3 regions of the Massilia timonae genome follow, and region 3 is predicted to be linked to each of the others. Evidence: predicted binding sites of a transcription regulator. Region 3 holds the regulator's gene; each other region holds the start of a gene.

Region 1 (10,513 bases), 4.6 Mb from region 3:
CACGTAGTGCCCGTAGTGCACCACGCGGTGCGGATGACGATCCGGCTGGTTGTGCCACTGTGCGTCGGCCGTGCCTTGAAAGCGCGCGCGCTCGGCGTCGACGGCTTGCACGCGTTCGTGGCTGACCAGGATCGCGGCCAGGGTCAGCGCCAGCATGAGGATGCCGGCGGCCACCGCCACCCGGTTGCGCAGCATGGCGCGCCATTCGCTGCGGGCGATGGCGGGCAGCGCTTGCCTGATGGTGGCGCTCATGCCGGTTCCTTTGCCTGCGTCGTTCCGGCATAGCGCCGGTACAGGTCGCGCACGTCATAGCGTTCGTCCCCGCCGGCCGCGACTTCATGGCTGATGTGGCCGCGCTCCAGGAAGCCGATGCGGTCGGCCACCTCGGCCGCCCCCAGCAGGTCGTGGGTGATCATGAAGATCGCGCTGCCGCGCCCGCGCAGGCCCTGCAGCAGGGCGTTGAACTCGCTGGTGGCCTGCGGATCGAGGCCGGTGGTGGGTTCGTCCAGCAGCAGCACCGGCACCTGGCGCGCCACGGCCAGCGCGATCGCGACCTTCTGGCGCATGCCTTTCGAATAGCCGCCCAGGCGGCGTTTCCAGGCCGAGGCGTCCAGGCGCACGGCGTCCAGGGCCGCGTCGATGCCGGCGTCGCTCCAACTGCTGCCGGCCAGGCGCAGGAAGTATTCGATGTTCTCGCGGGCGTCCAGATGCTCGTACAAGGCCACGTTCTCGGGCACATAGGCCAGTTGGCCGCGCGCGGCCAGCGGGTCGGCGGCGACGTCGACGCCGCACACGCGCACGCTGCCGGAGCGGGGCGCCGTGAAGCCGAGGAAGGTGTTCATGGTGGTCGACTTGCCGGCGCCGTTGCCGCCCAGGAGGGCATAGATCTCGCCGCGCGCGACGCGCAGGGACAGGTCGCGCAGCACGGGCGCGGACTGGTAGGCGACGGTCACGCCGTTCGCCTCCAGGGCAGGGGTATTCATGGTCATCGTGGTCCTTTGTGGTGAAGCGGGAGCGACAGGCGACACGCGCGTCGCGGCGTGAAAGCCGGCGGCGGCGCGCGCGGGATGCACGCAGTGCGCGAAAGCGCATGCGCGCCCGCAAGCCGGCGCGGGCCGGCCTGCACGGGTACTGGAGGCGGATCAGTGGCGCGGAGGCGCCTGGCGGGAAGGAATCAGGTAGCGGCGCAGGACGACCGGCGCGGGGCGCGGCAGGCGTGCGAGGACGTAGGCGATGACGAGGAAGATCGCCAGCAGTTGTGGCGATGCCGCGGGAAGGTCGGCCGTGGAATGGGAAGCGAGCTGGCAGCTGACGCAGTCGGACAGCTGTTCGGACAGGTCATGGTCGTGGAACGAGGCGCCCACGAGTTGCAGTGCAAGGATCAGCGCGCACAGGCAGGCCAGCACCCGGCGCAGGGGTGCGCTCATCTGCTGAAAGCTGGCGGCCTGGAACTGCATGCGATCCCGATTGACGTTGATGCGGGGCAGTATAGCCCAGCGGACATCGAGCCGACAACCGGGTCGCACCAATCGAGGCTTACTCGAAGGCGATCAGCAGCGCGGTCAGGCCGATGCAGGCGGCGGCGATGACGCCGATGCGGGTGCGCAGGCGGCGGCCGTTGGAGACGATGTCCTTGGCGATGCCGCGTTTCGGCGCCTGTGGGTTGCTGCGGTCGACCGCGGTCGCGGCATGGATGGAAGAATGGTGGCGTTCGGTATGTTCGGTGTTCATGGTTGACTCCAGCGCCGTCTCGAATGAAGACTGGCAAGTAGATGATGAATGGCCGGCGTGAGCCGGGCGTAATACGAAGATGGTGTGCCGTTCAGGCGCGCGGGGCGCGCTGGGCAGGAAGAAGGGCTGTCTGGCAACTGTGGCAACTGGGCCGCACCGCCACGTCGTTGGGATAACGCGGGCTGGGGTAGGGCGGACAGTGAATGCGTGACATGCGGATGCCAGTACAAAGCGTCGAATTCGGGACCCGGGACGGGAGCAAGACCTTCAAGTCGGGCTCCGTTCGGGACGTTATTTATTTTACATGCATGCCACGTATAGACAAGGGCCGCACGATTGACAACTGGTGTTTTCTTATAGAAACAGTCCATCCTAGCATGCCGTGCCAGCGAGTTGAAGGGTGTATTTGCAGCTTCGCTGAGCGGACGCAACAGCTCGTCCAAAATGATGCGATGCGCAATCGCAGTGCGCCATTCTCGCCATCGTACGGTGCGCTGGCGGTGCAGTTTTGGGCGCGTCCCTCTGCGCGCTTCCTGGCATGAAGATTGCGTAATCAGCATCAGCGCAACGGAGCGCTGCGTGTGCCGCCAACGAAGGCAGCACCCACAAGACAATGACGTCTACCGGAACATGAATGCGTTCATGTCGGTACGCGTCTTTTTTTTTGCCTGACCACATTGGGATTGCGATGAAAAATCAGAAGCTTGAAGCGAAGAGCGTAGCGACGACGGGCGTCGGCGAAGTCGATGTCACGCGCAGGAAAGTCATTCATGGCGCAGGTCTGGTAGCGGGAGGAAGCTTGATGGGGCTGGCAACAGGCGGCGTGTGGGCGGCGGGTTCGGACAAGCCCGAAAAGACCGAGATCAGGATCGGCTTCATTCCACTGACCGATTGCGCCTCGGTGGTCATGGCGTCAGTGCTGGGCTTCGACAAGAAGTACGGCGTGAAATTCGTGCTGAGCAAGGAAGCGTCGTGGGCCGGCGTGCGCGACAAGCTGGCCAATGGCGACCTGGACGCGGCGCACGTGCTGTACGGCTTGCTGTATGGCGTCCAGATGGGCATCGGAGGGCAGCGCAAGGACATGGCGGTGCTGATGGGCCTGAACAACAACGGCCAGGCGATCACGCTCTCCAAGCAGCTGGCGAACAAGGGCGCGGTCGACGGCCAGTCGCTGGCCAGGCTGATGCGCGCCGAAAAACGCGACTTCACCTTCGCCCAGACCTTCCCGACCGGCACCCATGCGATGTGGCTGTATTACTGGCTGGCGGCCAACGGCATCAACCCGATGAAGGAAGCCAAGGTGATCACGGTGCCGCCGCCGCAGATGGTGGCCAATATGCGGGTCGGGAACATGGACGGCTTCTGCGTGGGCGAACCCTGGGGGCACCGCGCCATCATGGACGGCATCGGCATCACCGCCATCACGACCCAGGACATCTGGCGCGACCACCCGGAAAAGGTGCTGGGCTCGACGCTGGAGTTCGCGAAGAAGCACCCGAATACCTGCCGCGCCATGATGGCCGCGATCATCGAGGCCAGCCGCTGGATCGACGCCTCGATGGCCAACAAGAACAAGATGGCCGAGGTCATCGCCGCCAAATCGTACGTCAACACCAGCAAGGACGCGATCGACCAGCGCATCCTGGGCCGCTACCAGAACGGCCTGGGCAAGACCTGGGACGACCAGAACTACATGAAGTTCTACAACGACGGCGCGGTCAACTTCCCGTATCTGTCGGACGGCATGTGGTTCATGACCCAGCATCGCCGCTGGGGCCTGCTCAAGCAGGACCCCGACTACCTGGCCGTGGCCAGCGCGGTCAACCAGATCGCGCTGTACAAGGACGCGGCGACCCTTGCCAAGGCGCCGGTGCCATCCAGCCCGATGCGCAGCTCGAAGCTGATGGACGGCAGCGTCTGGGACGGCAAGGACCCGAAAGCCTATGCCGCTTCGTTCAAGGTCAGGGTCTGATTTTCATCTTGTTTGAATAGGGGAATGCCATGAACGCTATCCTGAAATCCGAACACCATGCGCCGGCCGGTGGCGGCGCGACCGTCGTGACGTTGCCGCTTGCGGCGGAGGCGCCTGTCGCCAGTCCCGCGCCTGCCGCGCGCAAGCCGGCGCCCATCGTGCGCGGCGCGCAACCGTTCGCCAGGGCGGTGAAGGCGGTCCTGCCGCCGCTGGTGGGCATCGCCTTCGTGGTGCTGGTGTGGCAGCTGATCGCAACCCGCAACGAGACCTTCCCGTCACCTTTCGCGACCTTGCAGGAGGCGCTCAAGCTGTTTGCCGATCCGTTCTATCACAACAGCCCGAACGACCAGGGCATTGGCTGGAATGTGCTGGCCTCGCTCAAGCGCGTGGCGGTGGGTTTTGGATTGGCGGCGCTGGTGGGCATTCCGCTGGGTTTCATCATCGGGCGGGTTCGTTTCGTGAGCGGCATGTTCGGTCCGATCATCAGCCTGTTGAAACCCGTGTCGCCGCTGGCCTGGCTGCCGATCGGCCTGCTGGTATTCAAGTCGGCCGACCCGGCGGCGATCTGGTCGATCTTCATCTGCTCGATCTGGCCGATGATCATCAACACGGCGGTCGGCGTGCAGCGCGTGCCGCAGGATTACATGAACGTGGCGCGCGTGCTGAACCTGTCGGAGTGGAAGATCCTGACCAAGATCCTGCTGCCGTCGGCGCTGCCCTACATCCTGACCGGCGTGCGCCTGGCCATCGGCACCGCGTGGCTGGTGATCGTGGCGGCCGAGATGCTGACCGGCGGCGTGGGCATCGGCTTCTGGGTGTGGGACGAGTGGAACAACCTGAACGTGGCGAACATCATCATCGCCATCGTCGTCATCGGCGTGGTGGGGCTGCTGCTCGAACAGGCGCTGGTGGCGCTGGCGCGGGCGCTGACGCACGAACAAGTGGCTAACTGATTAAGGAGCGCGATCATGGAAGACCTTCAAACCAGGTTCATCGACATCACCGGCGTGGAGATGGCGTTTCATACGAAGAAGGGCGTGTTCCAGGCGTTGCAGGGGATTGACCTGGCGGTGCGCAAGGGGGAGTTCATCACGCTGATCGGGCACTCGGGCTGCGGCAAGTCGACCTTGCTGAACCTGATTGCCGGCTTGTTGAAACCGACGGCGGGCGTGCTGTTGTGTGCCAATCGCGAGATCGCAGGACCGTCGCCGGAGCGGGCGGTGGTGTTCCAGAATCATTCGCTGCTGCCGTGGTTGACGTGTTACGAGAACATTCATCTCGGGGTCGAGCGGGTGTTTGGCGCCGGTGAGACCCGCGCCCAGCTGCGCGAACGGACGCTGGATGCGCTGGCGCTGGTGGGGCTGTCGAGCGCGGAGGGCAAACGGCCGCACGAGATCTCGGGCGGCATGAAGCAGCGGGTCGGCATCGCGCGGGCGCTGGCGATGGAGCCGAAGGTGTTGTTGATGGATGAACCGTTCGGCGCGCTCGATGCGCTCACGCGGGCACATTTGCAGGATGAGTTGCTCAAGATCGTGGCGGCCACCAAGTCGACCGTGGTGATGGTGACGCACGATGTGGATGAGGCGGTGCTGCTGTCGGATCGGATCGTGATGCTGACCAATGGGCCGGCGGCAACCATCGGCGAGATCGTCGAGGTGGGGCTGGAGCGGCCGCGCGATCGGGTCGCGCTGGCGCAGGATGCGCGCTATACCGAGCATCGCAAGGCGGTGCTGGAGTTTTTGTATCGGAAGCAGGCGCATCCGGCGGCGGAGGCGGCGTAGCTAGCCAGGCGCCGGTCGCGGATAGAACTTCCACAGGAAGCATGGTACCGACTGGCGCCATTCTTTCTCTGTCTGGCCCGGAACCGCGCAGGTCTAGCAGCCATTCGCGCACGACCTTGCCGGCAGCGATCTCGACATAGATCTCGTCCGGGTAGATCTCCCGAGGCGGGTAGCCGGTTCAGCGGCCCTCGCCGTGCCAGCGGCGGATGATGCCGCTGAACCAGGTAGCGGCCAGTGGTAACGCGGTGTCCGGGAAGAGCAGGGATAGACCGATTTGCGGGTGGATCTGGTCGGGAACAAGATGCGCTCGTTGCCGCATTCCCGAATCTCCCAAGTGCTGTAATAGCCGTTTGAGCAGTCGGGCCGAGGCTTGAAGCGGGGCGGTGATGGCAGTGACTTGCGATACCGCTCGATCACAAAGGTGCCGATCAAATAGAAGGTGCCATCGACGGTCATGCGTTCGGCGAAGTCCATCGTCATAGGCGCTCCTCCAGCTTAGGGCGGGCTAAGGGGCTTTCTTTTTCTGCACCTGGCGCTGCTGCTGCTTACGCTGCGTCTGGTTGCGGTTCTGCTTGGCTTCGTACAGCGTCACGGCGTCGCGCTTGGCCTGGGCGACCGTGCGCAGTTCTTCCTTGTCGTCGTGGGTAATGAAGTAATCGCTGGCTTGAGCGTCGACCACCAGTTTGATCGCGGCCTCATCGTCGAGGTTGTAGATCTCGGTGAGGAGGGTCGTTACTTCATCAAGAAAATCTTCATAAGTCATTATGCGGGCGTCCTAGAGAGATGAAATATAGATAAGAAAATAATAAATTGGCTGGAGTTAAGCCGCACCTGGACACTGGCTGATCGCAACCTGATATCAGTCCCTCAGGCATAGACCGTAAGGCTTGGCCGACGACAGGACATCTGATCGACCACAGGTCTATTTTACGCTGCGAGAATTGTTAGTAAGGGCTATTGCTACGTGCATGCGGAGGTAAATTATGTTCGAGATCAGAGCATTCGAGATAAACGAAGCGATATAAATCATGGCCTCGTAGGTTCAGTACCTTTGTATTCTTCTTGCGCAACAGATTTGCGTACTCGATTGCTGAGAACAAGCCAACTCGTTTGTTGTGATCCGGCACTAACATTGAACTAATTAGGAAGTGCATACGCGGTTCTTGAACGTGACTATCGATCTGAATTCTTAATTCGCGCTCTAGTTTATTGCTGTAAATTAGATCACAATAGTCTCCGACTGAATTGGCGAGGTTAAGGGTCTGGCCGGTATATATTTTATATAGGATGTGTCCAAGAGCCCAGCAATCGAAGCTCTGCGTGCCTTGTAGCGATCTGAGAAAATCTTTTCTAAAAAACTCTGGAGCTACGCAAGTGAACGCGCCATCGAAGTAACGAATTAAGTCTTGGTACCAGCTTTCATCAAAACCGTCGGAGTACGAAAACTGCAGCGGCATTACAGCGGATCCTAAGTCTAATATTCTTACACGTGCATCATATTCATTCTCAGGGTTTTTAATCCATTGCTCCCACTCAGTATTTTCCATCTCAAAGATAATATTTCCTGGATGCAGGTCTTTGTGAGAGATAGACGCTCGAAAGGCATTATGGCGGGCCCAGCCAACCCTAGTAAATGTTGTGATCGACTCATCAAAGTCGCCAGGAGTGATGCTGGTAATTATATCTGTCAGCGGTTTTCCTTTGATGTGCTCCATTAAGAAGCCGACTATCATGCCGTCAGAGGAAGAAAATTCGCTGATCACTCGCGGGACTACTTTAATTTCAAGCGCACTCTCTATGGAATGTGCCATGCATAGCATCTTCAGCTCACGATCGCAACGTGCGTCACCCGCACCGGTCGGACCTGTAAAGAAAATCTTTGCGACTACGTTTTCCCCATCCTTGGAGTATAAGGCGGTAAGATTCGTGCCGCCTCCGGCGAGAACCTGATTATATGTGTAGCCGTGTATCTCAAAAAGCCCGATTTTTTGTAGGAACGCTGAAAGGTCAATTTTCGGTGCAGGTCGAGCATCTGCCAAAGCGCGATTTATTAAATCAGCTGGATTTCGTAAGGAAGTCATCCCGATTTCCATTTTTATTTTTGAAGATATTTGCCTGTTTTGGCGTTTTATGACTGAAAGAAATATGATTTTGCAACGGAGGTAATCAATATTGCCATCAGGGAATAAGCTAAAAGATGTTTAATATCCGCGCATGTGTCTTTATTTATTTAACTATGAGCCCCTATGCTTTAAAATTGATCACTACTCTCTTCGATACTTAAATTCCCGTGCATATACCATAATCTCACAGCCACTAGCTGCTGCGTGATTCCATTCTTTGTTGTTGAACCGTTGATATTGCAAGGAGGTCAATTCGTTCCACACTTGAGTTCGCTGCCAAGGATGGCTGCCAATTCTTTTGAAGTGTCGATACATATCGATGCATTCGGGAGAGTAGCAGAACTCGTAATCGCCGAGGGGCTCGATTGATATCAGTACATGACCTTCGTCGCAGTAAGTTTCAGCCTCGGCACGACTGCCGCTGCAAAATAGGGTCCGGCTTCGAAAACGCAGGCGAAATTGCTGTTCAAACCACTCGTCAGCCAATTCATGGAGTTCTCGAGAAGAATCTCTAGGGCGTCTGGCCATCTGTAGATATGGGTTGACTAGAATTCCTTGGGTTTCATGCACTTCATCTCTGCGGTGCGCGCGGTATAAGATTGTCATTGTCTTTGCGCAATTCATCCTACTTTGTAGGAACGTCAATTCTTCTGCTGTTCAGCACTGAGCGACGAGCTTGGGAATATGTTGGATATACGAAAAACAAAAAACGCCAGCCCGAAGGCTGGCGTTTCTGCTGAATCTCTGGTAGGCCGTGCGTGGCTCGAACACGCGACCAACGGATTAAAAGTCCGCTGCTCTACCAACTGAGCTAACGACCCGAAGAAGCAAGATTATAGGGCCAGGTCATGAACCTGTCAATTGCCGAGCCCGATCAAGCCGCGCTTGAAGCCCCTGCTTACTTCAGCGAAGCCAACCGATCCCGCGCCGTCTGCGCCGCGCTCGAGTCCGGATACTTGGACACCAGCGTCTGCAGCGACTTCTTCGCGTTCTTGTTGTCCTTCAGCAGGGCGTAGCTGCTGGCGATGTTCAGCATGGCGTCCGGCACCTTGGCGCTGTCGGCGTAGGTGGTGGTCACGACCTGCTGGGCCGCGATGGCCTTCTTGTAGTCGCCCAGTGCGTAATAGGTGTTGCCCAGCCAGTACTGCGCGTTCGACGCATACGCCGATTGCGGATACTGCTTGACGAATTCCTGCAGCGCGACCGAGGCCCCCTTGTAATCGCCCGACTGGAACAGCGCGGTGGCGGCCTCGTAGGCGGTCTTCTCGGTCGGCATCACTTCGGCGGTCTGGCCGTCGATGACTTCCTGGCGCGGCTCGAAGCGCTTCATGCGCGCGTCGAGGTCGGCGTACAACTGCTTCTGGCTTTCCTGGGCCTTCGACAATTCGTTCTGCAGCACTTCGATCTGGCCCCGCAGGCGGGCGATCTCGCGCATGGTCTGCTCGTGCTGGTTCAGCATCTCGATCTGGACCGTCTTGTCCGACTTGCCGTCGATGCGCGCGGTCAGGTCGCGCGTGATGTTGTCGACCTTGGTGCGCAGGTCCAGGATGGCCTTGCGCGCTTCGTCGTCATCGAACGGGCCGGCCGCGGCATGCAGCGGCATCCACAGGGCCAGGACGAGGCAGGCGAGGCGGGACGGAGACAGTTTGATCATAAGCGTTGCTCTTTCTAAACCGGTTGCTGAGATAAAACGGGGCGGGTAGCAGTCTGCACTGCGTCCCGCCCCCTGTCAATCAACGCTGATCGGCCCGATCAGCCGGATTGATTACTGATAAACGATGTCAGCGCGGCGGTTTTCAGCCCAGGCTTCTTCGTTGCTGCCGGTTGCTTTTGGCTTTTCTTCGCCCAGCGAGACGGCTTCCATCTGGCCTTCCGACACGCCCAGCGACGCCATCGAGCGACGGACGGCTTCGGCACGCTTCTGGCCCAGGGCCAGGTTGTACTCGGTGCCGCCGCGTTCGTCGGTGTTGCCCTGGATCAGGACTTTACGCGAGGTGTTCTTGGTCAGGTAGCCCGAGTGGTTCTGCACCACTGGCTGGCCGTCGGCGCGGACCACGAAGCTGTCGTAGTCGAAGTAGACGCTACGGTTGGCCAGGACGCCTTTTGGATCGTTCAGTGGATCGACGGTGCCGGTTTCCACTGGACGGATGTCACGGCTGTCAGCCACTGGTGCTGCTGGCTCTGGCGACTTTTCAACGACTGGGGTTTCTTCCAGTTTGGTTGGCGACGAGCAAGCGGCCAGCAGGGCGGCAGCGGAAGCGATGAAAGCGAGACTCTTGAAGTTGCGCATGGATTTTCTCCTGTTCTGGTTAAGGTTTTACTTCTTACTTCATGAAAGGACCCCAGCTGGGCTCCCGAATGTTTCCCGCTTTGGTCGTCAAGCGTTGCTTGACCCGTCCATCCACTGACACCACTGCAAGCGAGACGCGCCCGCCGCCCTTGGTTGCATACATGATGTACTTGCCGTTAGGCGAAAAACTCGGTTCGGTGGCCCCATCGGCCAGGCGAAGTTCCCGGCCGCTTGCCAGGTCCATCGCGTATAAGGAGAAAGCGCCGCCGCGCTGCGAAATCCAGGCCAGCGTCTTGCCGTCCGACGAGACGCGTGGGCTGATATTGTAATTGCCATTGAAGGTCACGCGGGTGGCATTGCCGCCCGAGACGCTCATCTTGTAGATCTGAGGACCGCCGCTGCGGTCGCTCGTGAAGTAAATGGTCTGGCCGTCGGCCGAGAATTGCGGCTCGGTATCGATGCCAGGGTTGTTGGTCAGGCGACGGTGGCCGCTGCCGCTCGAATTGACGGTATAGATTTCCGTATTGCCGTCCTGCGACAGGGCGACGGCCAGGGTGGAGCCGTCCGGCGACCAGGAAGGCGCAGAGTTGTTGCCCTTCTGGTTGGAGATGACGTT
Region 2 (10,513 bases), 4.0 Mb from region 3:
CGGGCCGGCGGTCGTACAGCGTGTCGTACATGCGAATCAGCACGCCTCTGCCGCTGGCGCCGATCGCCAGTTCGTGCAGCGCCGCCATCTTCAGGATTAGGACGGATCGTTTAAATTGTCACATTGCGTGAACTCTGACGGATACCATTTTCTGAGCAGTTGAAGAGTAAGCGAACCTATTTTCTTGGCTGCAACGTCGAAGCCGTCCTGATCCAGGTCTTGAAGCGCGATGGGTACGCTCAGGGGATCGGTTCTACCTTCTTTCTGGTGCGTAATTACAAGGCTGTCGTTGTCTACACTTATCGATACACAAGGAAGCTTCATAATTTCCTCAATGAAAGCGGAAGCACTGCAGTGCTCCGTGCGGACCTTACGGTTCGGATGGTCGGGATTTATTTCCGGCTTCGGCTTGCGATTGTCGGGATAGTCATTAGTATAGGCGACGGATGAGTGCCTGAGAGACCGTAATCGATCCAGAGGCGTCTCTGCGATAGAGACGGAAAAGGCGATGGGATCGAGCCGAAGGTCGCGAGAAGGCGGGCCGCCTGTGAATCAAGCGGGAATTGCGGAAGTAATCCGCTTTTGCAGAACTATTCGCATTCCAGAATTTTCTGCGAAAAGTGCGTGGATAATGGTGCCCGGAGCCGGAATCGAACCGGCACGCCATTGCTGGCAGCAGATTTTAAGTCTGCGGTGTCTACCAGTTTCACCATCCGGGCAACGCCGGCGATTCTAGCACAGGCGTGCTCAATTCGGAGCAGTTCGGCAACTTTATCCTCCTGATAAGCCCTCAGCGCGGCATGATCGCCCGCGCATCCTTCCCAGACGATTTCTTGCATCTTTGGAACCCCCGCCCGGATGGTGTAGCATGCCAACCGGCGTCGCCCATGGCGCCACCCCAGGCAAGACCACGCAAGGACAAGAATTGGACATCAAGATCAACGACGAGCTGCGCTCCTTCGTCGACCCGCTCACCGACATCGAATACGCCGCGCTCGAGCGCAGCCTGCAGGCCGAAGGGTGCCGCGACGCACTGGTGCTCTGGCGCGACACGCTGATCGACGGTCATAACCGCTACGAGATCTGCAAGAAGCACGGCATTCCGTTCCGCACCGTCCACAACAACAACTTCGCCTCGCTCGAGGATGTGATGCTGTGGATGATCGACAACCACCTGGCGCGCCGCAGCGTGTCGGACTTCCAGCGCGGCGTGTTCGCCCTGCGTAAGAAGGAAATCGTCGCTGCGCGCATGGCCGAGAATCCGCCGGCGGAAGAGGGCGACAAGAACGCCCCGGCCGACGACACCTCTCCGCCATGGAATACGCGCGAGGATGTCGCCCGCGCGGCCCGCGTCTCGAGCAATACCATCAGCCAGATCGAACGCATCCAGAAGGCCGCCACGCCGCAGCTGCGCGAGGCCGTGCGCACCGGCGCCATCTCGATCAACGCCGCCGCCAACGTGGCGCAGCTGCCCGAAGAGCAGCAGATCGCCGCCGTCGCCGGTGGCCGCAAGGAATTGCAGCAGGCCGCGCGCCAGGTGCGCGAGCAGAAGATGGCCAGCCGTCCGAAAAAGGAAAAGGTCGAGCTCGACCCGGAAGACGAGCTGGCCGCCCTGCGCAAGGAAGTGGCAAGCCTGAAGGACCGCATGGCGACGCTGCTGACCGATAACCAGCGACTCAAGCAGCGCCTGGCCAATGCCGGCCTGGACGACGAATAACACGACCTGAAGGAAGACCAAAGATGCGCATGCCCCGTTCGTTCTCGCCGGTCCTGCTCGGCGCTCTCCTGGCTGGACTGACCGCTCCCGGACTCGCCGTTGCCCAGGGCAAGGCGGCGACCAGCGCCGCGCCCGCCGCGCAGGCCTTCAGCGCCGCCGACGTCGCGCGCTGGAAGGCGACCGCGCAACGGGTGACGATCCTGCGCGACAAATGGGGCATTCCGCACATCTATGGCGGCACCGACGCCGACACCGTGTTCGGCATGCTGTACGCCCAGGCCGAGGACGACTTCAACCGCATCGAGCTCAACTACATCAATGCGATGGGGCGCCTGGCCGAGGTCGAGGGCGAGAAGGAAATCTGGCGCGACCTGCGCATGAAGATGTACATCCAGCCGGCCGACATGCAGGCCAAGTACGCCGCCAGCCCGGTGTGGCTGAAGAACCTGATGAATGCCTTCGCCGATGGCCTGAACTATTACCTGCACACCCATCCCGAAGTCAAACCGAAGCTGCTGACCCGCTTCGAGCCGTGGATGGCCCTGACGTTCAGTGAAGGCAGCATCGGCGGCGACATCGAGTCGATCGACCTCAAGGAACTGGAACGTTTCTATGGCAAGCGTCCGGTGCTCGCCAGCGTCGGCGTCGACAAGGGCTTCGATCCCGAGCCGCGCGGTTCGAATGGCTTCGCCATCGCCCCCAGGCGCTCGGCCAACGGCCATGCGCTGTTGATGATCAACCCGCACACCTCGTTCTATTTCCGTCCCGAGGTGCACATGGTCAGCGACGAAGGGCTCAACGCGTATGGCGCCGTGACCTGGGGCCAGTTCTTCGTCTACCAGGGCTTCAACGACAAGCTGGGCTGGATGCACACGTCGGGCGGCGGCGACGTGATCGACGAATACCTCGAGACCGTGGTCGAGCGCGATGGCGAGTTCTTCTATAAATACGGCAAGCACGAAGGCCGGATGCGCACCACGCAGATCAACCTGCCGTACAAGACGCCGAACGGCGGCATGGCCAGCCGCACCGTCACCGCCTATTTCACCCATCACGGCCCGGTCGTGCGCCAAGAAGGCAATAAGTGGGTGTCGGTCAAGATGATGGACGACCCGCTCAATGCGCTGACCCAGTCCTATACCCGCACCAAGGCGCGCGACTACAACGCCTTCTACAAGGCGATGGAGCTGCGCACCAATTCCTCGAACAACACGGTGTATGCCGATGCGCAGGGCAATATTGCCTACTTCCACGGCAATTTCATTCCGAAGCGTGACCCGCGCTTCGACTGGACCAAGCCGGTCGACGGCAGCAATCCGGCCACCGAGTGGCAGGGCCTGCACGAGATCAAGGAAACGATCACCCTGCTGAACCCGGCCAGCGGCTACATCTCCAACACCAACAACTGGCCGTGTAATGCGGCCGGCGCCGGCAGCAGCCCTCAATGCGCCAGCTACCCGGCCTATATGTGGTCGCTGCCCGAGAATGCCCGTGGCCGCAACGCCGATCGCGTGTTCAAGGAGGCGAAACGGCTCGACGTCGATGGGCTGATCGCGGCGTCCTACGACACGCGCCTGGCCGCGTTCGAGCCATTGGTGCCGGCCGTGGTGGCCGATTACGAAGCGCTGCACGAAAGCGATGCGCGCAAGGCCGCGCTGCTCGAGCAGATCGCCGTGCTGCGCGACTGGAACCTGCGTTACGCGATCGATTCGGTGCCGACTTCGCTCGCGGTCTATTGGGGGCAAGAGATGGTGGCGGAGCATGGCGCGCGTGCGCGTGCCGAAAGCATTCCGGCGGTAGACTATATCGCTACTCGCCTGAGCCCGGCCGATCGTCTCGATGCGCTGGTGCGCGCCTCGAACAGGCTGCAGGCCGACTTCGGCAACTGGCGCACGCCGTGGGGCGAGATCAACCGCTTCCAGCGCATCAGCGGCGACGTCGACCAGCAGTACGACGACAGCAAGCCCAGCATCCCGGTGGCTTTCGCCTCGGCCAACTGGGGTTCGCTGGCGTCGTTCGGCATGTCGGCCAAGCAGAAGACCAAACGCATCTATGGCGATCGCGGCAACAGCTTCGTTGCGGCGGTCGAGTTCGGCCCGCGCATCAAGGCCAAGAGCATCCTGGCCGGCGGCCAGAGCGGCGATCCGCGCTCGCCGCACTTCAATGACCAGGCGGCGATGTATGCGCGCGGCGCGTTCAAGGACGTGCTGTTCTACAAGGAAGACATCGAGCGCAACCTGGAGCGCAAATACCATCCCGGGCAGTAAGGCCTGCCGCCGCAGGCATTGCGCCCGCTACTGAAAGGACTGCGTGGAACTGAGCGAAAAACAGAAAATGTTGGCTGGCATGCCGTATCACGCCAGCGATCCCGAGCTGCGCGCCGAGCAGAACGCTACGGCCGCCTGGCTGGCGCGCTACAACGCGGCGCTGGGCGAGCCGGCCAGCTGGCAGGCGCTGCTGGGCGAGCGCATTGCGCGCGCGGGGCAGGGCACGACCGTGCGACCGCCCTTCCACTGCGACTACGGCTGGCACGTCACCCTCGGCGCGCGCGTCTTCGTCAACTTCGACTGCGTGTTCCTCGACGTGGCGCCGATCACGATCGGCGACGATTGCCGCATCGGCCCGGGCGTGCACATCTATACGGCCGACCATCCGCGCGACCCGGCCCTGCGCCGCGCCGGCTTCGAATCCGGCCGCCCGGTCACCATCGGCCGCAACGTCTGGATCGGCGGCGGCGCCATCATCCTGCCCGGTGTGACGATCGGCGACGATGCGATCGTCGGCGCCGGCAGCGTGGTGACCCATGACGTGGCGCCCGGCGCCCATGTCGCGGGCAATCCAGCGCAGCCGATATCTGGCTGATCGCGGCCCTGTCCGGCGCTGAATGGCTGGCGGCGCCTGTTTCCCGCTTGCTATAATCGCAGCTTCGCATCAAAAGCACAGCAAGGCAGGACAGGGCAGTGGCCAAACTCTATTTCAGATACTCGGCGATGAACGCCGGCAAATCGACTGCCCTGTTGCAGGTCGCCCATAACTACGAGGAGCAGGGCCAGCAGGTCAAGCTCTACACGGCGGCGATCGACAACCGCTATGGCGTCGGCCTGATCACTTCGCGCCTGGGCGCGCAGCGTAATGCCGAGGTGTTCGATAGCGACACTAATTTCCTTGAACAAGTGTCTGGCGTGGCTTGCCTGCTGGTCGATGAATCGCAATTTCTCTCCAGCGCACAGGTCAGCCAGCTGCACCAGCTGGCCCAGGTGCGCGGCGTGCCCGTCATCTGCTACGGGCTGCGCAGCGATTTCCGCGGCGAACCGTTCCCCGGTTCGGCCTACCTGCTGGCGCTGGCCGACGATATCGAGGAAATCAAGAATATCTGCACCTGCGGCAAGAAGGCGACCATGAATATCCGCGTCGACGACCAGGGCCGCCGCATCCGCGAAGGCGAACAGGTCAGCATCGGCGGCAACGAGAGCTACCGCCAGGCCTGCGGGCGTTGCTTCTACTCGGCCTGAGCCGGCCATGGCGTTCGCTTGCGGCGCCTGGCTTCCGGCCGCCGCCTGCGCCGCGGCCGGGCCCGCGCTCGACATCCTTGTTTACCTGATCCCGTCGGCCGCGCTGGCCGTGCTGCTGTGGATCGCCTCCAGCGCCCACCCCGCCTTCTTCGTCTTCACCGCCGCCGGCACGCTGTGCCATGAGCTCGCCCATTTCTCGGTGGGCTTGCTGACCAATGCCGAGCCGGTCGGGATGAGCGTCTTCCCGCGCCGGATCAAACGACCCAAAGGTGGCCATAACTGGGAACTCGGCTCGGTCACCTTTGCCAACCTGCGCTGGTACAACGCCGCCCCGGCCGCGCTGGCGCCGCTGCTGGTGCTGCTGGTGCCGCTCGGCGTGGCATGGTGGCGCACGCGTGGGGGGCTGGCCTTCGAGCCGGTCGACCTGGCCATCATGTTCTTCCTCGCGCCCCAGTTCCTGTCATTCTGGCCATCCCCGGTCGACTGGAAGCTGGCGGCCCGTTCCTGGCCCTGGGCGCCACTGCTGGCGCTGGTCCTGGCATGCTGGTATTTCAAGGATGCCGCCCTGGGGCTTATCAAGGCGTAAATACTTGGCGAAAAATCGCTTACGGCAGACTTAATTTCCGGCGATTCCGGCGCTTCAAGCGGGACAAGCCGCCTCTGGCACGTGGTTCTATCCTGTAGAATGGACCGCAAAGCGCGGTATGGCTGGCTTATCGATATTGGTCATGTCGCAATCCGCAGGAATCCCGTACGGAGAAACGCAGAATGAAGAAGCACGTGCTCATCGCCGCCATGGCATTTGCCATGTCCGCCCATGTGGTGACCGCACAGCCCGAGAAATCGGCTGCCATCGCAACGCCCGCGGCGCCTGCCAAGCCGGCGGACTCCAAGAAAGCCGCCCCGGCCCCGTCCTCGCTCGAGATGAAGCCGATCGCCGCCCAGACCCAGGCCGCCCTGTGGGCCTCGCGCGTGCTGGGGCGCTACCACTACAGCCCGGTGCCGCTGGATGACGCGATGTCGGTCAAGATCTTCGACAGCTACTTCGATGGGCTCGATGGCGAGAAGCTGTACTTCGTGCAGGCCGACCTGGATCACTTCGCCGCGCTGCGCACCCAGATGGACGACGCGATCAACAACGAAGACCTGACCGCGCCGTTCGCCATCTACAACCTGTACCAGAAGCGCTTCGCCGAACGCATGGCCTATGCGCGCGGCCTGCTCAAGACCAAGTTCGACTTCACCTCCGACGAGACCATGGAGCTCGACCGCGAGAAGGCGGCCTGGGCCAAGAACGAGGACGAGATCCGCGACCTGTGGCGCAAGCGCGTCAAGAACGACTGGCTGCGCCTCAAACTGGCGGGCAAGGACGACAAATCGATCCGCGAGACGCTCGATAAGCGCTACGACAACTACGTCAACCGCATCCGCAAGCTGAACAACGAGGACGTGTTCCAGATGTTCATGAACGCGTACGCCACCGCGATCGAGCCGCACACCAACTACCTCGGTCCGCGCTCGGCCGACAACTTCGACATCGCGATGCGCCTGTCGCTGGAAGGCATCGGCTGCGTGCTGCAGTCGCGCGACGACTACACCATCATCCGCGAGATCGTGCCGGGCAGCCCGGCCGACAAGTCCGGCAAGCTGAAGGTCGGCGACCGCATCGTCGGCGTGGCCCAGGGCGACAAGCCGTTCGTCGACGTGCTGGGCTGGCGCCTGGACGACGTGGTGGCGCTGGTGCGCGGCGAGAAGGGCTCGACCGTGCGCCTGGACGTGATCCCGGGCGACGGCGGCGTCGACGCCAAGCACGTGACCGTCGCGATGGTGCGCAACAAGATCAGCATGGAAGAGCAGGCCGCCAAGAAGTCGATCATCAAGGTCAAGGAAAACGGCGTCGAGCGCCGCATCGGCGTGATCTCCCTGCCGACCTTCTACCAGGATTTCGAAGCGCGCCGCAAGGGCGACCGCGATTTCCGCAGCGCGACCCGCGACGTCGAGCGCATCCTGACCGAACTCAAGAAAGAGAAGGTCGACAACGTCCTGATCGACTTGCGCAACAACGGCGGCGGCTCGCTGACCGAGGCGGTCGAACTGACCGGCCTGTTCATCGACAAGGGCCCGGTCGTCATGCAGCGCACCGCCGAAGGCCGGGTCGAGGTCGAGAGCGACACCAAGCCGGGCCTGGCCTGGGACGGTCCGATGGGCGTGCTGATCAACCGCGGTTCGGCCTCGGCGTCCGAGATCTTCGCGGCGGCGATCCAGGATTATGGCCGCGGCCTCGTGATCGGCGAGCCGAGCTTCGGCAAGGGCACGGTCCAGACCCTGATCGACCTCGACCGCTTTGCGCCGAACGAGAAGATGCGCTACGGCGAGCTGAAGATGACCATTGCCCAGTTCTTCCGCATTAATGGCGGCACTACCCAGTTGCGCGGCGTGACGCCGGACATCAAGCTCCCGGTGCTGACCGATATGGACACCTTTGGCGAATCGTCCTACGACAATGCGTTGCCGTGGGTGGCGATCAAGCCGGCGCAGTACATGCCGCTGGGCGACCTCAAGGAACTCGTCGCACCGCTGCAGAAGCGCCATGAGGAGCGCATCGCCAACGACAAGGACTTCCAGTTCCTGCAGGAAGACATCAACGAGGTGCTGAAGCTGCGCAAGGAAAACGTCATCTCGCTGAACGAGACCGTGCGCCGCAAGGAGCGTGACGCCCAGGACGCCCGCTCGAAACTGCGCGAAGCACGCCTGGCGGGCGTCTCGGTGAACCAGGACGAGCCGGCCAGCGGTCCGGGCAGCGCCGAGAAGCGCGCCGAAGGCCCGGATCCGACCAAGCCCAAGAAATCGGTGGTCGCCGTGCGCGGCACCCCGCGCCAGGACGATGGCCTGCAAGGCGACGAGCGCGATCTCCAGGCCGAGCTGGCGGCCGAGAAAGCGGCCAAGGATGCCAAGGACGTGTTGCTGCAAGAGGCGGCGAACATCCTGGCGGACGAGGTCGGCATGCTGAAGACCGATACCCGGATGGCGTCGCGCGTGATGCCGTATATGACGGTGGTTCAAAGCAAGTAAGCACGCAGCACCGCGGCGAGAGGCCGCACCGGGAAAGGCCGCACCGTGACAGGTGCGGCCTTTTTTTATCGGCGTTCACAGCAATGGGTCCCGCTGCGTTTCTTGCTGGAATATCTAGCAAAGTTATCAGGCCGCGACCAGCCGCGGCACGGCTCTCTCGAAAGTCCATGTTCTTTAGGCAAGCTGAAGCGTAAAACATGAATGCTGTAAATAGCTGAAAGATGGCATGAAATGACCAGTACTCAACAGTAAGATCGTATGCACGATTTGCGGTGGGTCAAAACTTAAGTTTTTTTGGTTTGTGATACGATAACTCTGTAGTTGTAAAAATAATAATCCTTACTTATCTTAGGAGTTATCTTCATGTCAACACGTCACCTCGTTGTTGCTGCCCTCCTGGCGTGCGCCGGCGCAGCCCAGGCAGAAGTCGTTTCCACGACAGGCTTCCAAAATGGCTGGACCGCCGGTAACGGCACCAGCGTGATCGGTTCGGGTGTGCTCGGTAGCGACGTCAGCCTGGTCGGCGGCGTCGCGCACGGCACTACCGACAGCCTGATCGGCAAGGCCAGCGCCAGCCTGTCGTCTGCCGACGCACAGAAACTCTTCGTCCAGCAGGGCATCGACGCCTCCTACGTGCTGAGCGCCGGTAATGGCCTGCTCGCAGCCCGTTATGGCAACTCGGTGTCGGTCATCAACGACGGCGACGGCGTGAAGATCGTGCCTGGCCAGAATGCAGGTGGCGGCATCGCGGCGCCTGCCGCGCCAGTCGCCGGCGGTGGTAGTGCCGGCGGCGGCGCCGCGATCGGCGGTGGCGGTGGCGCCGCGGTTGGCGGTGGCGGTGCGACATCGGGCGGCGGCAGCGCGGCGCCAGGCGGCAGCAGCGGCAGCCCGGCCGTGCCGGATTCGGGCAGCGACAGCGGTGGCGGCAACGTGACCGTGCCGGCGCCGGATGCCGATCCGATCTTCACCCTGCCAGTCCAGGACCAGGTCGGCGCATTGCCGGATCAGGTCAACGCCGTGCCGGAACCAGGCACCATCGCGCTGATGCTGGCTGGCCTGATGGGCGCCGGCGCGTTCTCGCGTCGCCGCAACGCCAAGCAGTAATCGCCTTCGGGCTGGGCCCGGCGTCCAGCCCGATCGACCGCGCCGACCATGCTTGGCGGCGCGGCCGTTTCAGGTACAATCCTTGTGAACGATCGTGCTATTCATGACGACAACAACAAGGAGACGACGTGGACCTGTACTACTCCGACGAGGACCTGGCCTTTCGCGACCAGGTCCGCGCCTTTCTCGCTTCCCATCTTCCCCCTGAACTCCAGCACAAGGTTCGCCAGCACCTGCGCCTGAGCCGCGACGACTACGTCCGCTGGCACCGCATCCTGGCCGCACAGGGCTGGGCCGCGCCCGGCTGGCCGGTCGAATACGGCGGTCCGGGCTGGACACCGCTGCAGCGCCACATCTTCGAAGAGGAATGCGCGCTTGCCGGCACGCCGCAGGTGCTGCCGTTCGGCGTCAATATGGTGGCGCCCGTGATCATGGCCTTCGGCAGCCAGCAGCAGAAGGACTATTACCTGCCGCGCATCCTGTCGTGCAAGGACTGGTGGTGCCAGGGCTATTCCGAACCCGGCGCCGGCTCCGACCTGGCCGCGCTCAAGACGGGCGCCGTCCGTCAGCAGGACAGTGCGGGCGAGCACTACATCGTCAACGGCCAGAAGACCTGGACCACCCTGGCCCAGCACGCCGACATGATCTTTTGCCTGGTGCGCACCGATCCCGGCGTGCGCAAGCAGGAGGGCATTTCCTTCCTCCTGATCGACATGCGCAGTCCCGGCGTCACCGTGCGCCCGATCGCGATGCTCGACGAAGACCACGAAGTCAACGAAGTCTTCTTCGACAACGTCAAGGTGCCGGTCGCCAACCTGGTGGGCCAGGAAAACCGCGGCTGGACTTATGCCAAATACCTGCTCGGGCACGAGCGCACCGGCATCGCCGCCGTCGGCCGCTCCAAGCGCGAGCTGGCCTTCGTCAAGCGCCTGGCGCTGCGCGAACGCAAGCGCGGACGGGCGCTGCTGGACGATCCCCTGTTCGGCGCGAAAGTGGCGGCGCTCGAGATCGAATTGATGGCGCTCGAGATGACGGTGCTGCGCGTGCTGGCCAGGGGCGAGGCTGCGCCCGGTCCCGAAGCGTCGATGCTGAAGGTCAAAGGCACCGA
Region 3 (10,513 bases):
GCGGTGCGGCGCAAGATGCGCCTGAAGCTGATCGTGCACCTGGTCAAGCGCGGCGCGCTGGACGAAGAGGTCGAGCGCCTGCCCTTCCACTTCCCGACCGAAGACGTGCTGGGCCTGCCGATCCGCAAGGTCGTCATTCCAGTGGCGGCCGGCCGCAACATCGCGGTGCTGCTGGAGGCCGCGGTGCGCAACACGATCCTGCAACTGCGCGGCATCGACACGCTACAGGAATTCATGGAGCGCCAGCGCCAGGCCATGAGCGCGGATTGAACAACTGAGGAACCGGTATCGACGGCGCGGCGGCGTGCCATCGGGTGAAGGTTGCGGTATCATCGCCGCATGCACATCGTCCTCATCACCGGCATCTCGGGCTCGGGCAAGTCCGTGGCCCTGAACGTCCTGGAAGACGCGGGTTACTACTGCGTCGACAACCTGCCGCCGGCGCTGCTGCCGGCCCTCGTCAATACGGTCAACGAAACCGGCACCGCCAAGATGGCGGTCGCGGTCGACGCGCGCAGCGCCGAGTCGCTGGTCGAACTGCCGGTGAGCGTGCGCCGCATGCGCGAGGACGGCCATGCGGTCAAGGTCATGTTCCTGACCTCGAGCACGCATTCGCTGGTCGCGCGTTTTTCCGAAACGCGGCGCAGCCATCCGCTGTCGCACGAGCTGCGGCCGGGCGAGAACCCGGCCTCGCGCCGCACCCTGATCGAATGCATCGCCGAAGAGCGCGAACGCCTGTCGTCGATCGAGAACCTGGGCCACGTGATCGACACCTCGGAACTCTCGGCCAATAAACTGCGCGCCTGGATCAAGGAGCTGGCCGAGGTCGCCCATGCGCCGCTGACCCTGTTCTTCGAGTCGTTCGCCTTCAAGGTCGGCGTGCCGCTCGACGCCGACTTCGTGTTCGACGTGCGCGCGATCCCGAACCCGTACTACGACCTGGCCCTGCGCCCCCTCACCGGCAAGGACCAGCCGGTGATCGACTTCCTCGACGCCCAGCCGAGCGCGATCGAGATGCTGGCCGACATCCGCAACTTCGTGGCCAAGTGGCTGCCTTCGTTCAAGACCGACAACCGCAGCTACCTGACGGTGGCGGTGGGCTGCACCGGCGGCCAGCACCGCTCGGTGTACATGGCCGAACACCTCGGCGCCTATTTTGGCGACACCGAGCGGGTGATCGTGCGGCATCGGGAGCAGCCGAAGAATCCGGCTGCGTGATCTCGTCGTCGCTGGTCAGCTATTGAAGAAGTAGTAGGCAGCGGCGCCCACGCTCTCACCCACGCGATATGGGACCAGGAATGCGAGGGATACGGCGCCGATGGCCAGGGAGGCTTTCACGAACGGCGCAAGCGCGCGGTATTCGGAAATCACGGTTTGCCAGAAAATCATGTGGAGCTGTCATCGTTGATGGAAGTCTGAAAGTATCACAAGAAGATGCCGCCCAAGCTCACGCATTCTCACCGCGGCTTGCAGGGATGCCCGACTCACGCGGGATGACTTCATCTTTCATGTGCAGCATTTACCGCAGCAGCGGCGCCGTATCGACGACCCGCACATCGTGCATCTGGTGCAGATAAGCTTCCAGGTAACCCTTGTGCGAAGCCCCGACGATGACCAGCAGCCGCGTGCCCGGCATGACGCCCACCACGTCGCGGATGTTCGCCGCCATGCGCAGGTTGCGCGTTTCCCAGTAGCCGACGTAGGCGCGGCCGAAGCGCTGCGGTGACGGCTCGTTCAGCGCCGCGCCGAAATCGATCTCGAAGCTCGCCGCGACGTGGGCCGGCGAATTGTAGGCGCGAACCATCGCCAGCAGGCCTTCCGGAGTATCCACGCCCCGGTCGAGGATCTCGTCCTCCTTCTTGCGCTTGGCATTGGCCGGATTGTCCCAGGCCTTCATGATCGCCTCGCCGGCCGCCTTGCGATCGGCGTAGGGGCGGCCTGCCGTCTGGTCGTCCATCGCATACACGCGCTCATGCCCCAGCCGGGCCGCCAGCTGCGCCGCGATCGCCACGCTTTCGTTGGGATGAACCGCGAGCTTTTGCAGCCGTGCGACCAGGACCTCATCCAGGCCGTCGCCGGCGCGGCGCTCGGCGTTCGGCAGGCGGAGCCACTGGACCACGGCCGACGCCTCCTCGCCGCCGGCCAGGAACACGGCCGCCAGGCGCCGTCGCTGGGCCGCCGACGGCGCCGCGGGCCAGGCGGCCAGCAGCCGTTCGGCCTCGGCGGTGGCCTGCGGCACGTCGAGCCCGGTCGCCGCCCTGGCCGGCGCGGTATCCCAGCAATAGCCGTCGACCGCCTCCTGGTAGCGCGCCGCGTAGCGGCGCATGAAATCGCACTGCGGCCCGGAGCGGTCCTCGACCGCGATCGCCTGCGGCTTCCAGGCGGCGAGCCGGTCGTTCAGCGGGGCCAGGCTCGACGTCTGGAAGGTCTTGGGCAGGTGCGCCAGGTGGGGCGAGCCGAGCACCATGATCTCGTTGACCGGCCCCGTCGCGGGGCCCTTGAGCCGGCTCGGATCGAAGGCCGGCTGGTAATCCTGCGCGGCGGCGGCGCAGGACAAGGTCATCGAGATCAGCAAGGCACGCAGGCGCATCGGGTTTCCTTTCAGGTCATGAAGACCCGATGTTCACACCTCACCGATATGGTGTCACGCAAAAATGGATATGCACGCAGCGGATTATGCGAGATGCCTGAGCGGATGCGCATGCTCCGGCCACACCGGGTCGAAGAAGCGCGCCACCATGTCGGGCGTCACCTGATCGAGCGAAGGCGGATTCCAGCGCGGCGCATTGTCCTTGTCGATGACGAGCGCGCGCACGCCTTCCAGCACTTCGCCATGCGCGAAGTTGTGACGCACCAGCGAACGTTCCATGCGCAGGCAGTCGGCCACGGACAGCTGCGCGCCGCGCGCCAGCAGTTCGTGGGTCACGCACATCAATAGGGGCGAGCGCTGGCGCATCGCCGCCAGGGCGCGCTGCGCGAACGGCGTCTCGTCGCCTTCGAGCGAAGCCATGATCGCGGCGACCGACGCGGCGCCGAAATGCGCATCGATCAGCTGGCGCTGGGCCTGCAGTTCGCCGTTGCCCGCCTGCGGCGCGAACGGCGCCGCGAAAGCGCGGATCGCCGCCGGCAGGTCAGCGCCGGGCGTGGACGCGATCAGGGCATGCAGGGCCGGCAGCTCGGCGCCCGGCACGAAGACATCGGCCAGGCCGATATGGAGCGCGTCGGCGGCGCCGATCGTCAGCCCGGTCAGGCCCAGGTAGTTGCCGAGCTGTCCCGGCGCATGCGACAGGAAGTGGCTGCCGCCGACGTCCGGAAACAGGCCGATGTTCACCTCGGGCATGGCCATCTTCGTGCGCTCGGTCACGATGCGCAGGCCGCAATCCGGGCCGCCCTGGGCGATGCCCATGCCGCCGCCCATCACGACGCCATCCATGATGGCGATGTAGGGCTTTGGGTAGAAATGGATCAGGTGGTTGAGCGCGTATTCTTCGGTGAAGAAATCCTCGAGCAGCGCGCTGCCGCCCATCGGCGTCGCATGGCCGACCTCATGGAAGAAGCGGATGTCGCCGCCCGCGCACAAGGCCTTCTCGCTGCTGCTGGTCAGTACGACCGCGTCGACCTGCCCGTCATGCCGCCAGGCGTGCAGCACAGTGGTGAGCGCGCGCACCATCTCGAGCGACAGCGAATTGAGCGCCTTCGGGCGGTCCAGGGTGATGATGCCGGTGCGGTTGGCGACGCGGGTCAGGACGTGGTCGGTCATGGCGTAATCCGTAATGGAGAGACATGCATTTTACCGAACACACGAAACGCGTCATATCGGGGAGCTGGATGCAAAAAGGGCGTCCCCTCAGACGCCCTTAGCTAGTGTGAGCCCTGCGCCTGATCAGGCGACAGCAGCGTCTTCGCCGCCGTTTTCCGGCAGGCGTTTGATCGAGGTACGGCTATGGTCCTTCAGCATTTGCTTGTGTTTCAGGATCTGTCTGTCCAGCTTATCCATCAGCGTGTCGATCGCGGCGTACAGGTCTTGCGCGACGCTTGCCACGTGCAGGGTCTTGCCCGACACCTGGACGTTGATCTCTGCTTTCTGCCTTTTTTCTTTTTCAGTGAGGTTGTCGACGGCCAGGAAGACGTGGGTGTCGATCACCTGGTCGAAATGGCGAATGATGCGCTCGAGCTTATTCTGAACGTATTCACGGATGGCGGGGGTTACTTCGAGATGATGGCCACTGATTGTGAGGTTCATACACACTCCTTTGAAAAGGTTGCACCGTGTGGACCACACCAACGCGACAAGGCACGACGGGTGTGGACGGCGCAGTTACAAGGACTTGCGGAGGCTTACAGGGGGTATCTTGAGGGCTTCACGGTATTTTGCAACCGTCCGGCGCGCGATGACCATGCCTTGTTCCCCGAGCATCTCCGCGATCTTGCTGTCGGACAATGGGTTCCTAGGGTCTTCTGCTCCTGTCAATTGTGCGATGAGCGCACGGATTGCCGTCGAGGATGCTTCGCCTCCCGCCTCGGTGGCAACGTGGCTGCCGAAGAAATACTTCAACTCAAACATGCCGTGCGGGGTCAGCATGTATTTCTGCGTTGTGACACGAGAAATTGTGCTCTCGTGTAGGCCTAGTGTATCAGCTATCTCACGTAAAACAAGGGGCCGCATGGCAACCGCGCCATGGGAGAAAAAGTTGCGCTGGCGCTCGACGATCGCCTCCGCCACGCGCAGGATGGTGTCGAATCGCTGGCGCATATTCTTGATGAGCCACTTCGCTTCCTGCAGCTGCGCGCCCATCTGCGCTTCGCTCTTGCCCTGCTTGAGGAGGCTCGCGTACAGGCTGTTCACGCGCAGGCGCGGCATCACGTCCGGGTTCAGGGTGACCGCCCAGCCGCTCTTGGAACGGCGCACGATCACGTCCGGCACCACGTAGTCCGACACGTTCGAAGCGAACGCCGCGCCCGGATGCGGATTGCATTGGCGCACCACGGCCTGCACCTCGCGCAAGTCTTCGTCGTCGCAGTCGAGCGCTTTTTTCAGCTTGCTGTACTCGCGCTGGGCGAACCAGCTCAGGTAACCCTCGACGATGGTCAGGGCCATGCGCCGCGTCACCAGCGGCACGCCCGGCATGCGCCGGATCTGCAGCGCCAGGCACTCGGCCGCGCTGCGCGCGCCGACGCCCACCGGGTCCATGCTCTGCACCAGCGCCAGCGCGCAGCGTAATTCGTCGATCTCGATCTCGAGTTCTTGGGGCAGCCTGGCGTGAATCTCGTCGAGCGGCTCTTCCAGGTAGCCGTTGTCGTCCAGCGCATCGATCACCAGCTCGGCCAGCGCACGGTCGCGCGCCGACAGGATGGCTTCGCGCACCTGTTCCATCAGGTGTTCGCGCAGCGTGATGGCGCAGGCTTCCAGTTGCGGGCGGCCGTCCTCGTCCTCGCCGCCGCCGGACGATGGCGCGCCGCCGTCGCTCCAGTCGGCATCGACGCGATCGTTGTCGGCGCCGCCCTCGAACCCCTCGCCCTCCTGCGCCGGCGCACCCTCGCCCTCGGCCTGCTGGCCGGGCGCCGGCGGCGCTTCGCCATTGGCGGGCGCATTGTTGATGGCGCCATCGGCCAGCAGGCGCACCGATCGGTCGAGCGGATCGTCGAGCCGCTCGAGCAAGGGGTTATCGCCCAGTATCTGCTCGATCTCCTGGTGCAGCTCTAGCGTCGACAGTTGCAGCAACCGGATCGACTGCTGCAGTTGCGGCGTAAGCGCGAGGTGCTGCGAAGTGCGAAGTTGCAGGGACTGTTTCATCTAGGCGTCGCTCACATGCGGAAGTGTTCACCCAGGTACACGCGGCGCACCGACTCGTCGGCGATGATGTCGTCAGGACGGCCGGAGGCAAGCACCGCGCCCTGGTTGATGATGTAGGCGCGGTCGCAGATGCCGAGCGTCTCGCGCACGTTGTGGTCGGTGATCAAAACACCGATCCGGCGCTCCTTCAGGAAGCGCACGATGCGCTGGATCTCGATCACGGCGATCGGGTCGACGCCGGCGAACGGTTCGTCGAGCAGCACGAAGCGCGGATTGGTCGCCAGCGCGCGCGCGATTTCCACGCGGCGACGCTCGCCGCCCGACAGCGACAGCGCCGGATTCTCGCGCAGCTTCTCGATCTGCAGGTCGGCCAGCAGGGTGTCGAGGCGCTCGTTGATCTGGTCTTTCGACAGCGGCTTGCCGTTGTCCTTCTGCAGCTCGAGCACGGCGCGGATGTTCTCTTCCACCGTCAGCTTGCGGAACACCGAAGCCTCTTGCGGCAGGTAGGACAGGCCCAGTACGGCGCGGCGGTGGATCGGCAGGCTGGTGATGTCGGTGCCGTTGATGTCGATCGAGCCGGCGTCCGACGGCACCAGGCCGACGATCATGTAGAACGACGTCGTCTTGCCGGCGCCGTTCGGGCCCAGCAAGCCGACCACTTCACCGCATTCGACCTGCAGCGACACGTCGCGCACCACCAGGCGCTTGCCATAGCTTTTCTGCAGGCCCTTGACGACCAGGGTGCTGCGATCGCCCAGCTCCATCGGAATCGCCGTCATTGGACGCCTCCGGCGGGTGCGCGCTTGGGCGCCAGGATCAGGGTGCCGCGCCCGCCGCCGGCGACGCTCTTGCCGCTTTCGTCGTTGCGCACCGTGGCCACTTCCTTGCGGTTGTCGTAGGAAATGAAGGGGCCGGTGATCTGGTTGGTCATGCGCGCGCCTTCCAGTTCGCGCACGACGGCGTTGGAATACAGGCGCACCAGTTCCGACCGCTCGTCGTACTCGATGCGCTCGGCCTGGCCGTCGACCCACAGGTCGGGACCGCCGTCACGCTTCTGGCGGAAAGTGGCGACCTTGCCGCCGGCAGCGGTGAGGGTCACGCTCATATAGCCTTCCGGGCTTTCCTTGACCAGGGCGCGGTCGGACTTGAGCACCAGGGTGCCGCGGGTCAGCACCACGTTGCCGGTCAGGATGCGGGTGCCGGTCACCTCGTCGATGTCGAGCGAATCGAAGTTGATGACCGCTTCCTTGAGCGAATCGGCGCGTTCGGCGGCCGCGGTCAGCGACAGCAGGGAAAGGAAGGCGGCGACAAGTAGTTTTTTCATGGTTGGTGGATACGGGTCTCTGGTTGGCACGCGGCGTTTCTGGAGGATCAGCGCTGGCGTGGCGGATAGACGATCTGGCCGCGGCTGGACAGGTGCAGCTGCATGGTCGCATTGTTGGCGACCATGCCGGTGCCCTTGACGCTGGACGCGCCGAGCTGCATGTCGATCGGCAGATCGGTCTTCAGTATTTCTTCGTCCGGCAGCACGGTGAGCGCCTGGGTGCGCACGTGCAGCGATTCACTCTGCGCGGTCTTGGGGCGCTGCAGGTCGACGTCGCCGATCAGCTCGACCCGGTGCTCCTGGTGATGGATCTGCGCGTTCTTCGCGACCACCGTCATCGGCGGGCGGCCCGGCTCGACGCCGCGCAGCACCGGCGCCTCGACGTGCGACACGTCGCCGCGCGGAATATGCTCCAGGCGCTTGCCCGACACCAGGTAGCTCGGCTGGCCGTTCTCGGTCATGCGCACGAAGGAGAAGTTCTCGACGATGTAGTCCGGTTCGTCCGGCGGTCCGCCCAGCTGGGCGTCGATGTCGGACCCCTGCATCAGTTGCAGCAGCCAGAAGCTGCCGAAGGCGAAGAAGGTGCCGATGACGATCATCGCCAGGAGATTCCAGCGGTGGGCGGTGCGCTTGTTGATGACGACGGTAGCCATTTTTAAAGCCTCAGGCGAAGTACGGCGCGAGCGCCTGGTCGTAGGTGCCCTGGGCGCGCATCACGAGGTCGCACACCTCGCGCACCGCGCCGCGCCCGCCGGCGTTTTTCGTGACGTAGTGCGCGCGGTGCTGCACCTCCGGGTGGCCGGACGGCACCGCGACGGCGAAGCCGACGCGCGCGAACAGCGGCAGGTCGATCACGTCGTCGCCGATGTAGCCGCACTGCTCCGCCGTGAAGCCGGTGGCTTCCAACAGCTTGGCGAAACCGATGCGCTTGTCGTGGATGCCCTGGTGGACGTGCGAGATGCCGAGATCGGCCGCGCGCTTGACGACGATCGGCGACAGGCGCGCGCTGATGATCGCGGTCTGGACGCCGGTCTTGTTCAGCAGCTGGATGCCCAGGCCGTCGAGCACGTTGAAGGTCTTGGTGACTTCGCCTTCCGGGCCGTAGGTCAGGCTGCCGTCGGTCAGCACGCCGTCGACGTCGAAGATCATGACCTTGACGCGCGCCGCGCGCTCCATATGGGCCAATGGGGTGATGGCCGGGATAAACGTGTCGCTCATCAGATCACCTTGGCGCGGGTCAGGTCGTGGATGTGCAGCGCGCCGACCAGGCGGTCGTCCTCGTCGACCACCAGCATCTGGTTGATGCGGAATTCCTCCATCACGGCGACGGCGTCGACCGCCAGTTGCTCGGGCCGCACGCGGCGCGGGTTGGCGTGCATCACGTCGCGGATCTGGACGTTCGAGAAGTCGTGCATGCGTTCGATCACGCGGCGCAAGTCGCCGTCGGTGAACACGCCGACCGGACGGCCTTCGGCGTCGACGATGGCGGTCATGCCGAGGCCCTTGCGGGTCACTTCGAGCAGCGCTTCGACCAGCGAGGTTTCGGGGCCCACGCTCGGCACCGCGTCGCCGCTGCGCATCACGTCGCGCACATGGGTCAGCAGGCGGCGGCCCAGCGCGCCGCCCGGATGCGACAGCGCGAAGTCTTGTTCACGAAAACCCCGCGCATCCAGCAGCGCCACGGCCAGCGCATCGCCCATGGCGAGGGTGACGGTGGTGCTGGTGGTCGGCGCCAGGTTGAGCGGGCAGGCTTCCTTGTCCACCGCGATGTTCAGGTGCACGTCGGCCAGCTTGGCCAGGCGCGAGGCTGGTTTACCGGTCATGGCGATCACGCGCGCGCCCAGGCGCTTCACGGCCGGCAGGATGTCGAGGATCTCGGACGATTCGCCCGAGTTGGAAATCGCGATCACCACGTCGTTCCTGGTGACCATGCCCAGGTCGCCGTGCGCGGCCTCGCCCGGGTGCATGAAGAAGGCCGGGGTGCCGGTGGACGCCAGGGTGGCGGCGATCTTGCGGCCGATGTGGCCCGACTTGCCCATCCCGGACACGACCACGCGGCTGTCGCAGCCCAGGATCAGCTGCGCGGCGTTCACGAAGCTGTCGTCGTCGCCCAGGCGCGCCTGCAGGGCGCGGATGGCGTCGGCTTCGATCGACAGCGTTTCGCGACCCAGTTCCAACACGCGCCGGGCCAGGGTCTCGTCAAAACTTTTCGGCATTATTTTTTCATCGGTTACACTCATTTTGGAAGTATAAACGAATTGGGAAAGCAAAAAACTTGCCAGTCGTAACAAACGATAACAAGCGCATGCCGCACCACACCTGGCTAGTGCCATAAGATCAACACTTTTGCTGTTTATCCCAGCATCGCATCAATGCATTCCGGTCTTGAACTCACCCTCCTCCTGCTGGGCTGCGCCGTCCTGGGCGTGGTGCTTTTTCGTAGCCTGCAACTGCCGCCGATGCTCGGCTACCTCGCCGTCGGCGTCCTGATCGGCCCCCACGCCCTGGCCCTGGCCGAGGACAGTCCCACCACCCATGCGCTGGGCGAGTTCGGGGTCGTGTTCCTGATGTTCTCGATCGGCCTGGAGTTCTCGCTTGGCCAACTGCGCTCGATGCGGCGCATCGTGTTCGGGCTGGGCCTGGCCCAGGTGGTGTCGACGATCGTGGCCGTCATGGGGATCGCCCTGCTGGCGGCCTGGCTCCTGCCCGGCATTGCGCTCGGCTGGCAGGCCGCCTTCGCGCTGGGCGGCGCGCTGGCGATGTCTTCGACCGCCATCGTCGTCAAGCTGCTCACCGAACGGCTGGAACTCGAGAGCGAGCATGGGCGGCGCAGCGTCGGCATCCTGCTGTTCCAGGACCTGGCGGTGGTGCCGTTGTTGATCATGATTCCGGCGCTGGCGCGCGATCCGGAAGACCTGGCGATCACGCTCGGGGTGGAAGCGGTCAAGGCGGCGCTGGTGCTGGCCCTGCTGCTGTTCTTCGGCCAGAAGCTGATGGGGCGCTGGTTCACGGTCGTCGCCAAGCGCCGCTCGCAAGAGCTGTTCATGCTCAACCTCCTGCTGGTGACCCTGGGCGCGGCCTGGATCACCGAGCAGGCCGGCCTGTCGCTGGCGCTGGGCGCTTTTGTCGCCGGCATGCTGATCTCGGAGACGCCCTATAAGCATCAGGTGGAAGAGGACATCAAGCCGTTCCGCGACGTGCTGCTCGGGCTGTTCTTCATCACGATCGGCATGCTGCTCGACCTGCGGATGGTGATCGAACACTGGTGGCTGGTGCTGCTCCTGCTGGCGCTGGTGGTGGTGCTCAAGTTCGGCCTGATCGCCCTGCTCGCGCGCGCCTTCGGGGCCTCGCCTGGCACGGCGATGCGCACCGGCCTGGCGCTGGCCCAGGCGGGG

The links. The regulator sigma-54, encoded in region 3, starts transcription at its own class of promoters, with help from an activator protein. The targets are predictions, from matches to a motif close to TGGCANGNAANCTGCTTT.
Region 1: the regulator sigma-54 is predicted to act here: its motif matches at 2,266-2,283, upstream of LO55_RS24360 (CmpA/NrtA family ABC transporter substrate-binding protein).
Region 2: the regulator sigma-54 is predicted to act here: its motif matches at 8,524-8,541, upstream of LO55_RS21990 (PEP-CTERM sorting domain-containing protein).

What each region holds. Positions count from the first base shown of each region.
Region 1 is NZ_JRYB01000001.1:5,694,101-5,704,613, reverse strand. It holds gene LO55_RS24380 (DUF3526 domain-containing protein) at 1-252, opposite strand, end outside; gene LO55_RS24375 (ABC transporter ATP-binding protein) at 249-983, opposite strand; gene LO55_RS24370 (hypothetical protein) at 1,143-1,457, opposite strand; gene LO55_RS24365 (hypothetical protein) at 1,537-1,731, opposite strand; gene LO55_RS24360 (CmpA/NrtA family ABC transporter substrate-binding protein) at 2,534-3,703, shown strand; gene ntrB (nitrate ABC transporter permease) at 3,733-4,656, shown strand; gene LO55_RS24350 (ABC transporter ATP-binding protein) at 4,672-5,484, shown strand; gene LO55_RS24345 (hypothetical protein) at 5,990-6,247, opposite strand; gene LO55_RS26105 (protein kinase domain-containing protein) at 6,429-7,565, opposite strand; tRNA gene LO55_RS24340 (tRNA-Lys) at 8,353-8,428, opposite strand; gene ybgF (tol-pal system protein YbgF) at 8,506-9,261, opposite strand; gene pal (peptidoglycan-associated lipoprotein Pal) at 9,373-9,897, opposite strand; gene tolB (Tol-Pal system beta propeller repeat protein TolB) at 9,932-10,513, opposite strand, start outside.
Region 2 is NZ_JRYB01000001.1:5,184,002-5,194,514, reverse strand. It holds tRNA gene LO55_RS22025 (tRNA-Leu) at 633-719, opposite strand; gene LO55_RS22020 (ParB N-terminal domain-containing protein) at 869-1,717, shown strand; gene LO55_RS22015 (penicillin acylase family protein) at 1,741-3,984, shown strand; gene LO55_RS22010 (sugar O-acetyltransferase) at 4,052-4,579, shown strand; gene LO55_RS22005 (thymidine kinase) at 4,678-5,229, shown strand; gene LO55_RS22000 (hypothetical protein) at 5,237-5,815, shown strand; gene LO55_RS21995 (carboxy terminal-processing peptidase) at 5,998-8,301, shown strand; gene LO55_RS21990 (PEP-CTERM sorting domain-containing protein) at 8,665-9,405, shown strand; gene LO55_RS21985 (acyl-CoA dehydrogenase family protein) at 9,534-10,513, shown strand, end outside.
Region 3 is NZ_JRYB01000001.1:1,136,890-1,147,402, forward strand. It holds gene hprK (HPr(Ser) kinase/phosphatase) at 1-270, shown strand, start outside; gene rapZ (RNase adapter RapZ) at 340-1,218, shown strand; gene LO55_RS26625 (hypothetical protein) at 1,234-1,389, opposite strand; gene LO55_RS05020 (DUF5694 domain-containing protein) at 1,520-2,590, opposite strand; gene LO55_RS05025 (enoyl-CoA hydratase/isomerase family protein) at 2,675-3,760, opposite strand; gene hpf (ribosome hibernation-promoting factor, HPF/YfiA family) at 3,884-4,243, opposite strand; gene LO55_RS05035 (RNA polymerase factor sigma-54) at 4,319-5,794, opposite strand; gene lptB (LPS export ABC transporter ATP-binding protein) at 5,806-6,558, opposite strand; gene lptA (lipopolysaccharide transport periplasmic protein LptA) at 6,570-7,118, opposite strand; gene lptC (LPS export ABC transporter periplasmic protein LptC) at 7,166-7,771, opposite strand; gene LO55_RS05055 (KdsC family phosphatase) at 7,782-8,336, opposite strand; gene LO55_RS05060 (KpsF/GutQ family sugar-phosphate isomerase) at 8,336-9,334, opposite strand; gene LO55_RS05065 (monovalent cation:proton antiporter family protein) at 9,491-10,513, shown strand, end outside.